One region of the Pseudarthrobacter leeuwenhoeki genome, then DNA from elsewhere that is predicted to be linked to it. Evidence: predicted binding sites of a transcription regulator. Region 1 holds the regulator's gene; the other holds the start of a gene.

Region 1 (4,972 bases):
CACGGTCTTCTTCGGCGGCGGGACACCCACACTGCTCCCCGCCGCGGACCTGGCCCGGATCCTCACCACCGCCATTGGGGCCTGGGGCCTCGATCCCGGCGCCGAGGTCACCACCGAGGCGAACCCGGACTCCGTCACCCCCGAGTCCCTGCAGCTGCTGGCCGGCGCCGGGTTCACGCGGGTGTCCTTTGGCATGCAGTCCGCGGTGCCGCACGTCCTGAAGGTGCTGGACCGCACCCACACCCCCGCCCGGGTGCCCCAGGCGGTCCAGTGGGCCCGGGACGCCGGCCTCGCCGTCAGCCTCGACCTGATCTACGGAACGCCGGGGGAGTCGCTGGCCGACTGGCGCTACTCGCTGGAGACGGCACTGTCCTACGGGCCGGACCACATCAGCGCCTACGCGCTGATTGTTGAGGAGGGCACCAAACTCGCCGCGCAGATCCGCCGCGGTGAAGTGCCGGGAATCGACGACGACGACCATGCGGCCAAATACGAACTCGCCGACGAACTGATTTCGGCCGCCGGGCTCTCCTGGTACGAGGTCAGCAACTGGTCCCGCACGCCGGAGCAGGCCTGCCGCCACAACCTCGCCTACTGGCGGGGGGACGACTGGTGGGGGATCGGCCCGGGCGCGCACTCACACATCGGCGGCGTGCGCTGGTGGAACGTCAAGCACCCCACCGCCTATGCCAACCGCCTGGGGTCCGGGCTGTCGCCGGCAGCCGGCCGGGAAACCCTCGATTCGGAGACCCGCAACGTGGAGCGCGTCATGCTGGAAGCGCGGCTGAACTCCGGGCTGGAGATCGCCAGCCTGGGCGGGCTGGGTGACACCGGGCGGCACGCCGTTGCCGGACTCATCGCCGACGGTCTCGTGGATCCGGTGGCGGCCTTCCGTGGCAGCCTCGTCCTGACACTCAAGGGCCGGCTGCTCGCCGACGCCGTGGTCCGCAGGATCCTGCCGGACTGACCCATCCAGGGCGGGACTGCGTTCCTACTTGATCCTGCGGAGGTTGAACCGGTAGCGGTACGGCTGGCCGCGGTTGACGTGGATGCCGGCCGCGACCGAGAAGCACGTCACGGCAATCCAGATGACCGTGGCCAGGACCGCGAAGATGTTGCCCACCACCGGGATGAAGACCAGCAGGTTGCACACTACGGCGGCAAGGGTGGGCGGCAGTGTGAAGTTGAGGGCCTCCTTGGACTCCTGCGCCGTGAACGGGCCGCGGTCCTTGAAGATCAGGTAGATCAGCAGCGAGGGAACGCAGCCCAGGATGCCGCCGAAGTGCGCCAGTGTGGCCCACTGGCGGTCCTCGTTTGCCGTCAGCGGCAGCGCATTTGCGGGAACGCCGTGGTACGGGGGCTGGCCATGGCCGGCCTGGTTGCCAGTGTGTTCGCGTGCGTCATCTGCCACGGTGTTGTCCTTTTAGATTGCGGTGGTGCGTTGCTGCCTGGAGGTGCCAGGGCTGCGCGGGGAGCGTAGCCGCCGTACCAAGAATACGTGCTCGGGCACGGAAGCACCGATCGGCCCGCTGGCGGGGGTGCGCGGCAAGGCTCCTCAGGGAACGGTGAGGAAGTCGATGACCTCCTCCACCCGTCCCAGCAGGGAGGGTTCCAGATCGGCGTAGCTGCGGACCGCGCCGAGGAGCTTTTGCCAGCCCAGGCCGATGTCCTCCTTGGTGCTGTGCGGCCAGCCGAAGGCCATCAGGATACCCGTCTTCCAATCCACGCCGCGGGGAATCACCGGCCACTTCTCGATTCCCAGCACGGCGGGCCGGATCGCCTGCCAGACATCGACGTAGGGGTGGCCGACGATCAGGACATTGCCGGCCGCGCCGGGGGACGCCATCACCGCCTGGGCGATCCGGGATTCCTTTGAATCGGGAACCAGATGGTCCACCAGGACACCGAGCCGGCGCCCGGGCCCGGGCCCGAAGGCGGCCACGGCACCAACGAGGTCATCAATGCCGTGCAGCGGCTCGACGACGATGCCCTCCACCCGGAGATCGTCACCCCAGACCTTTTCGACGAGTTCGGCGTCGTGCTTGCCCTCCACCCAGATCCGGCTCGCTTTGGCCACCTGGGCGCGCTGCCCGGCCACCCGGACGGAACCGGAGGCTGTTCTCGTGCCGGCGGCGGCTGCGGGGGCCCGGGGGACCGGCGGCATCAGCCGGATCGGCTGGCCCTCCAGCAGGAAGCCGAAGCCGAGACGGAAGGACCGGGACTTGCCGCGGCGGTCTTCGAGGGCAACGACGTGCATGCCGCCGGACTTCTCCACCCGGGTGACGGCACCCACCCAGCCGGACTGCACGTCTTCGAGCACCATTCCGCGCTCCACCGGCACGTCCGGCAGCTGGGCCTTGACGGGGGCAGACAGGTCCTGGGGGCCCCAATTCTGGTACGACATGGCTTACACACTTACCTTGCGCTCGGTTTGCTGCGGCGGGCTGTGCCCGAAAACACCCGCCCCGGGAGGAACGCCCGGAGCGAACTCAATGCTAACAATGCGGCGACTCATATTAGACTGGTTAGCACTAAGGCATGGCGAGTGCTAATCACCATGCCTTTGTGCCAGGACAGTATCAGGGCGGCCGGCGAACGGCTGCACCGGGTGCGGGACAGTCGAATGGAGGTGGACCGTGAGCGAACCACGCAAGCTCGAAGTGCTGCGCGCCATCGTGGTGGACTACGTCCATTCACGGGAACCCGTCGGCTCCAAAGCCCTCGTGGAGCGGCACCACCTCGGGGTGTCCAGTGCCACGATCCGCAATGACATGGCGGCCCTGGAAGACGAGGGCCTCATTACAGCGCCGCACACCAGCGCCGGGCGCATCCCCACGGACAAGGGCTACCGGCTCTTCGTGGACCAGATTTCGGCGGTCAAGCCGCTCTCCCCGCCGGAACGCCGCGCCATCCAGGCACTGCTGGAGGGTTCCGAGGACCTCGACGATGTCCTGGACCGGACCGTGCGGCTGCTCGCGCAGCTGACCAACCAGGTCGCCGTCGTGCAGTACCCCCACCTCAGCCGGGCCAAGGTGCGGCACATCGAATTTGTCCTGCTGGCGCCCCGCAAGGTGCTCGCAGTGCTGATCGCGGACACCGGGAAAGTGGAACAGCGGGTCATCGACGCGGGTCAGGATCTTTCCGACGAGGTCCTGTCGGAACTGCGCACACGGTTTCTTGGCAGCCTCCCGGGCACCCCGCTGAACCTGCTGCCGCAGTCGCTGCAGCCGGTCATTGCCAGCTGCCCGCCTGCGCGGCGCAGCGCCGCGCAGGCGCTGGCGCGCGGCCTTGAGGCGCTGGCCACCAGCAGCCGCGAGGAGCGTATGGTCATGGCCGGGACCGCCAACCTGGCCCGCTCCAACGTCGACTTCCCGCTCAGCATCGGCCCGGTGCTGGAAGCCCTCGAGGAGCAGGTGGTCATGCTCCGCCTGCTGAGCGACATGGCCGAGGACCCGCGCGGTGTGACGGTCAGCATCGGCCGGGAAAACCCGTATGACGGACTCGCGGAGGCCTCGGTGGTGGCGACCGGCTACGGCCCGGACGCAACGGCGAAAGTCGGAGTGCTGGGCCCCACCCGGATGGACTATCCGACCACCATGGCCGCCGTCCGGGCCGTAGCCCGCTACCTTTCGCGGATTCTCGGCCCCTGACGAACCGCGCAGACCCGGCTGGCCTGACGGCCCGACGGGCCGGCACCAGACTTCTTGCCCCCAACAGGCAGTGCCCCACCGGCAGTACAAATAAGGAAGAGATACACATTTTGAGCAGCCATTACGACGTTCTGGGAGTCTCCCGGGAAGCTACCGGAGAAGAGATCAAGAAGGCCTACCGCAAGCTGGCGCGGACCCTTCACCCGGATGTGAACCCCAGTGATGACGCCCCGGACCGCTTCAAAGCCGTCACCCACGCCTATGAGGTGCTGTCCGATCCGCAGAAACGCCGGATCTACGACACCACAGGCAACGAGAACGGCACCGACAACGGCTCCGGCGGCGGCAGCTACGCCGGCCAGGGCTTCGCGTTCCAGGACATTTTCGAGACCTTCTTCGGCGCCGGCGGCCAGTCCGGTCCGGCCTCCAGGGTCCGCCGCGGCCAGGACGCCCTGATCAGCGTCCGGATCGACCTCCGCGACGCGGTGTTCGGCGTCAACAGGAAACTCGAAGTGGACACGGCCGTCACCTGCCCCACCTGCGAGGGCTCGTGCTGCCGTGAAGGCAGCCACCCGGAACGCTGCGACATCTGCGGCGGCAGCGGCCAGGTCCAGCGCGCCGTGCGTTCCATCCTCGGACAGGTCATGACCGCGGCCCCCTGCGGGTCCTGCGAGGGATTCGGCACCGTCATCAAGGATCCCTGCAACGAATGCGCCGGCCAGGGCAGGATCCGCAGCCGCCGCTCCCTGACGGTCAAGGTTCCCGCCGGCGTCGCAACCGGCACCCGCATCCAGCTCTCCGGGCAGGGCGAGGCCGGACCTGCCGGCGGCCCCGCGGGCGACCTCTACGTCGAGATCCGGGTCAACAACGACGCCACATACGTGCGCGACGGCGACGATCTGCACGCGAGCCTCAACATCCCCATGACGGCCGCCGCGCTGGGCACCGAGCTGACCCTCGACACCTTCGACGGCCAGCAGGAGATCGACGTCAAGGCCGGCACCCAGTCCGGGGAGGTCATTACGCTCCGCGGGCTCGGCGTCACCCACCTGCGCGGCTACGGCCGCGGCGACCTCAAGGTCCACCTCCAGGTGGACACCCCCGCCAAGCTCGACGCCGCCCAGGAGGATCTGCTCCGCCAGCTCGCCAAGCTGCGCGGGGAACAGTTCAGCGAAGGAAAGCTTGCCGCGAGCGGCGGGGTCTTCGCGAAGCTTCGGGACCGGCTCGGTAACCTGTAGCGGTGAGCAACCCGGTCTTCTTCACTGCCCCCGGCACCCTGGATGCGGTGGTCCCCGGTTCCGTCTTTGTCCTTGACGGACCCG
Region 2 (4,972 bases), on a different contig from region 1:
ACCAGGACGGTGTCGAATCCGTCGTGGCCGAGGTCAACCGTGCGGTGGAGCTTGTCTTCGAACACGCCCGTCTGCGGCCGCGGATGTCGCTGGCTGTTGTCACCGGCAGCCTCCGGCACGCAGCCCGGATCGGGGAGTCCATCCGGCTGCAGCTGCCCAATTACCCCCTGCTGGCCGGTTTCTTCACCGCCGGCGACGAATCCTTCCGGGTTGTGGACCTGGAACGTGCCCAGGGCCTGGTCCGCGACCACGTGATCTTCTCCCCGGGGTACGGACGCACCCCGCACGGGCGGGCCCTCCACAGCCTGGGACCGCTGTCCCTGGACGGCGGACGGGCCAAGTTCGCCCTCGCCATGACACGGGCGCGACGGTCACTGCACGTGCTGAGCTGCTTCCGCCCCGAGGACCTGGACGTGACCCGGCTGCACCACGGTGCCGTCGACTTCTACGAACTGCTGGACCGTGAAATCGCGGGCAACTCCGATCTCGGCAGCCCGGCATCGCGGGCCGCCGCCAGCGAACAGGCCCTGGGGGCTGACCCCCTCGTGGCGGACCTCGGGGACCGCCTGCGGGCCCGGGGTGCCCGGGTCTGGCACCAGTACGACGGCGCCCTGAACATGGTGGCTGCGGCCGACCCGCTGAGCACCCTCGGACAGGAGGACGCCGAGATTCCCCGGCCCGTGGCGATTGAGTCCGACGGCACCGAGCAGTACCGCCGGATGACCGTCCGCGAACGCAGCAGGCTCCGCCCGCAACTCCTGGAAAGACTCGGCTGGCGCTACATGCCACTGTGGACCATAGAGGTCTTCACCGATCCGTCGGCCTGTGCCGACCGCATCGGCGGATATCTCGGCCTGGAAAAACCGGTCGAGTCGCAGCTGCTGCAGAGGTCGCTGGGATTCTTCGGCGATGACGTCGAAAGCCGTGCCGTCAACCAGGCGCAGGACTCGGAACAGCGGGCCACGGCAGGACGGCCGGACAGCGCGCAGGAGCACGGAACAGATCAGGGCAGTAAGGAGGCCGGCGGCATGACTGCAGGCGGCGATACCCAGAACGACAGCGATACCCAACAACCCGCACCGGAGTCAGACCCGTCCGGCGGGCTGCCGAACAAGGCAGCCGAAGACGATCCGAGGCGCTGGGGCGACGAGGCGGGCAGCTACGACCACGACTCCTGGCTCCAGGAACAGAAGCCTCCGCACTGGGGCTAGGGTCCTTCCCGGCCTGGACCGCCCGGGGGGTGGGCTGCCGGGCGATCCTCTGCCGGGAGGGCTCGTGCCGGGGTCGGCTAGCCAGGGGCAGCCGTCACGAGGACAAAGAACAGCTTCCCCTGCGTGGATGCACCGGCGAGGCGCCCCGCCTGATCGGCGTCGGCAGCCACGACCATAAGGCCGTCGGTCTCCCCGGTTGCCAGCCACTGGCCGTCCCCGCTGCCGTGCTCGGATGTCCACAGTACCGGCACCGCGGCGGCCAGCACCTGGGATGCTGCCGGCTGGTCAAAGCCGCTGCCGGTGGTCATCACGACGTTGACGAGTTGCCCGGGGGAGAGCAGCTGGATCGAGGCGGGGTCCGCCATCCGGAGCGGTACGGCGGCAGATCCGGGAGGGCTTCCCGCCAGCAGGCCGGGGCCAAGGAGCTGGGCATCAGTTAGCAATTGGCCCTTGCGCAGGGCCACCGCAAGCTGTTTGCCCTGCAGGGACCCGGCGCTGCCGTAGCTGCCGGCGGGCACCAGCCCGCGCGGGACACTCAGCGCTGTCAGGTCATCCGGGCCGAGTGTTTCCCCGGCAGGGAGGTCCCGTGCGGCGGCGAAAGCGGAGACCGTGAAGGCCGGGGCCGGCGTCAGTTGCTGGACCGTGAGACCGGACGCCACGCACAGCAGCAGTGCCACCCCCAGCCTCCGGTTGCGGGCCAGCCACCGGGCCAGCCGCCTGCGGGGAGACTGGCCGGCGGGTCCCGGCTGGTGCCGCGGACGTCCGGCCGTCGACCGGACTGGGTGGCGCCGGCGGGTACCGCCGTTGCGCAGAACCGATAGCGGGTGCCACCCGCCACGAAAAACAGCCCCAGGCTTGATCTCAGAGACGGCGCCTAAGGACGGGACGGGACTGCTGGGGGTGGACATAGCCCGACACTACGTACCGGCGCGGAAGCCGGGCAGGGGGGCGTTGGGCTATGTGGATAAACAGCCTGGCAGACATCGAACCGGAACGGGGCCGGAGCCCCCGGACAGGTCCTAGCTTGCGGAAGCGGCGGCAGGCGCCGGAGTTGCGGCGGGGGAAGGAGCCGGGGCCGGGGACACGGTGCTGCCTTTGGCGTCGCGTGAGTCGGTCCGGTAGAAACCGGAACCCTTGAAGACGACGCCGACGCTGTTGAACTTCTTGCGAAGGGTCCCCTGGCACTCGGGGCAGGACGTGAGGGAGCTGTCAGTGAACGACTGCACGATCTCGAAGGCGTGGCTGCAGTCCTTGCAGGCGTATGCGTACGTGGGCACTGGAAATCCTCCTCTGGGACAAACGAGCAGGTCCCGTGCTGTCCGGTGGGGATCGCAGCCGACGTCTCCGTCGCCGTAATCCGCCCGTTAGCAGTCGCAGGGCCTGAGTGCCAATTCTATCATCCCTGCGGCGCGTCCCTTTATGAGCTAGCGCTGCTGCAGCGGCAGTACGCCTGCCGGGGTCAGGGCGGCGGCCACCTTCCGGTCGAAGGGCTCTGCCGGGATGCTGCCGGCGGGCAGGACCTCGCCGTCGTATACGACGGCGGCGGTCGGCACGGGCGGCAACTGGCCGCCGTCGGCCGCCGGGGTTCCGGACGGGAGGAGGTCGGCCAGCGCCGCCAGGAACTTGTCGTAGTATCCGCCGCCCTGGCCGATCCGGTTCCCGGAGCAGTCGACGGCGGTGGCTGGCAGGAAGATGCCGTCGGTGTGCTGCATGAGGGCGGTGTTGTGGCGTTCCCCTGCGGGCTCCTGGATGGGCGCGTAGCGGCTCCGGACAAATCTGGATGCCGGTGTCCAGTACACCCAGCTCAGCGCCAGGCCGGGCTCGCAGACCGGAAGCAGCACCTGGTGACCGGCGTTATGCAGGGCTGCCAGCAGGGGTCGGGTCGGGGGCTCGGAACCCACGCCAAGGTAGGCGGCAAAAGTGCCCGGGCTGCCACCGGTCAGGCTGGAAGCCCAGGCAAGTCCGTTCCGGGCAAGGCCTGCCCCGGCGCTCTCCAGCAAGGCCGGCGTCAGCGCGGCACGCCTGGCGCGGTGGCTTCCCCGGATTTCTTCCTTCGACGCCATTCCCGTGTCCCCTCCGCGTGATGGAGCCCGGTAAACAACGGTTCTCCTGGCGGCTCGAATGATTACCCAATGTTTGGTCCCTCCGTTAGATTAGTCCAGTGACTACACTCAACGCTCCCGTCCGCAAGGCCGTCATCCCCGCAGCCGGCCTCGGCACCAGGTTCCTCCCGGCCACCAAGGCCATGCCCAAGGAAATGCTGCCCGTCGTCGACAAGCCGGCCATCCAGTACGTCGTGGAGGAAGCTGTCAAAGTCGGCCTGAGCGACATCCTGATGATCACCGGGCGCAGCAAACGCGCGCTGGAGGACCACTTCGACCGGGTCCCCACGCTGGAAGCTGCTCTGGAAGCCAAGGGAGACACTGCCAAGCTTGAGTCCATCCAGGCGGCCAGCAATCTTGGCGACATCCACTACGTGCGCCAGGGTGATCCGATGGGCCTGGGCCACGCCGTGCTCCGTGCAAAGCAGCACGTGGGTAATGAGCCGTTTGCCGTCCTGCTGGGCGATGACCTCATCGACGCCCGCGACGAACTTCTCAGCACCATGATCGAAGTCCAGGCGAAGACCGGGGGATCGGTGGTCGCACTGATCGAGGTTGAGCCTTCAGAGATCAGCGCCTACGGCTGTGCCGATGTCCAGGCGATCGGCGGCGAAGAGTACGTCCGGATCAACCACCTGGTCGAGAAGCCTGACGTCAAGGACGCGCCGTCGAACCTGGCCATCATCGGCCGCTATGTCCTCCACCCGGCGGTCTTCGATGTGCTGGAACGCACCGCGCCCGGCCGCGGCGGCGAAATCCAGCTCACCGACGCGCTCCAGGAGCTCGCGGCCGGTGACGGCGAGGGCTACGGCGTGTATGGCGTGGTCTTCCACGGCCGTCGCTACGACACCGGTGACAAACTCAGCTACCTCAAGGCCTGCGTCCAGTTGGCTTGCGACAGCGACGACCTGGGTCCCGGTCTGCGGGAATGGCTGCCGGGCTTCGCCTCGAGCCTGGCCCCCAGCCTGACCAAGTAGCTTCCGTGGGGGGCGGCTTCAACTGGCCGGTGACGCTCGAAAGCGGCGATCTTGTGTTGCGCCCGATCCGGTACCGGGACCGCAAGGAATGGTCCGGAGTCCGTTCCCGCAACTGCGGGTGGCTGGCCCCGTGGGAAGCCTCCAACCCCGTTCCCGGGGGTGGCCTTCCTGACTACCGCCATATGGTGCGTTCCCTCAAGGCGCAGGCCGCCCAGGCCACGGCGCTGCCGTTTCTGATTACAGAGCGGACCCCGGGTTTCCGGGAGCCTGTCATTGTGGGGCAACTGACGGTCTCCTCCATCGTGTGGGGCTCGGCGATGATGGCCACACTCGGCTACTGGGTGGACAAGGACCGGGCAGGGCACGGCATTGCCCCGACCGCCGTGGCGTTGGTGACGGACTATTGCTTCCAGAACCTTGGGCTGCATCGGATGGAAATCAACATCCGACCCGAAAACGGGCCCAGCCTCCGGGTGGTCGAGAAGCTCGGCTTCCGTGACGAGGGCTACCGGCCGCGGTTTCTGCACATCAACGGTGAATGGGCTGATCATCGGAGCTTCGCTCTGACGTCTGAGGACGTGCCGGAGGGGCTCCTGTCGCGGTGGCAGCAGAGCCGTCCGGTGTAGTCGTCAGAACCCGTCTGACCAGCCCTTACGTCATCAAACCGGTCATTTGACAGTTC

Evidence for each region. The regulator HrcA, encoded in region 1, represses chaperone genes, less so after heat shock. The targets are predictions, from matches to a motif close to TTNGCACTCGNNNNNNNCGAGTGCNAA.
Region 2: a site for HrcA is predicted at 2,576-2,602, ahead of ACZYX4_RS01205 (FmdB family zinc ribbon protein). Genes of this name have one in related genera too.

Annotation. Positions count from the first base shown of each region.
Region 1 covers NZ_JBVAYY010000008.1:95,309-100,280, forward strand. Annotated here, with positions in the region: gene hemW (radical SAM family heme chaperone HemW) at 1-967, shown strand, start outside; gene ACZYX4_RS08850 (DUF4870 domain-containing protein) at 992-1,411, opposite strand; gene ACZYX4_RS08855 (DUF3097 family protein) at 1,556-2,404, opposite strand; gene hrcA (heat-inducible transcriptional repressor HrcA) at 2,637-3,650, shown strand; gene dnaJ (molecular chaperone DnaJ) at 3,761-4,888, shown strand; gene ACZYX4_RS08870 (16S rRNA (uracil(1498)-N(3))-methyltransferase) at 4,891-4,972, shown strand, end outside.
Region 2 covers NZ_JBVAYY010000001.1:241,542-246,513, forward strand. Annotated here, with positions in the region: gene ACZYX4_RS01195 (AAA family ATPase) at 1-1,211, shown strand, start outside; gene ACZYX4_RS01200 (RcpC/CpaB family pilus assembly protein) at 1,289-1,888, opposite strand; gene ACZYX4_RS01205 (FmdB family zinc ribbon protein) at 2,231-2,488, opposite strand; gene ACZYX4_RS01210 (5-formyltetrahydrofolate cyclo-ligase) at 2,636-3,274, opposite strand; gene galU (UTP--glucose-1-phosphate uridylyltransferase GalU) at 3,373-4,290, shown strand; gene ACZYX4_RS01220 (GNAT family N-acetyltransferase) at 4,242-4,916, shown strand.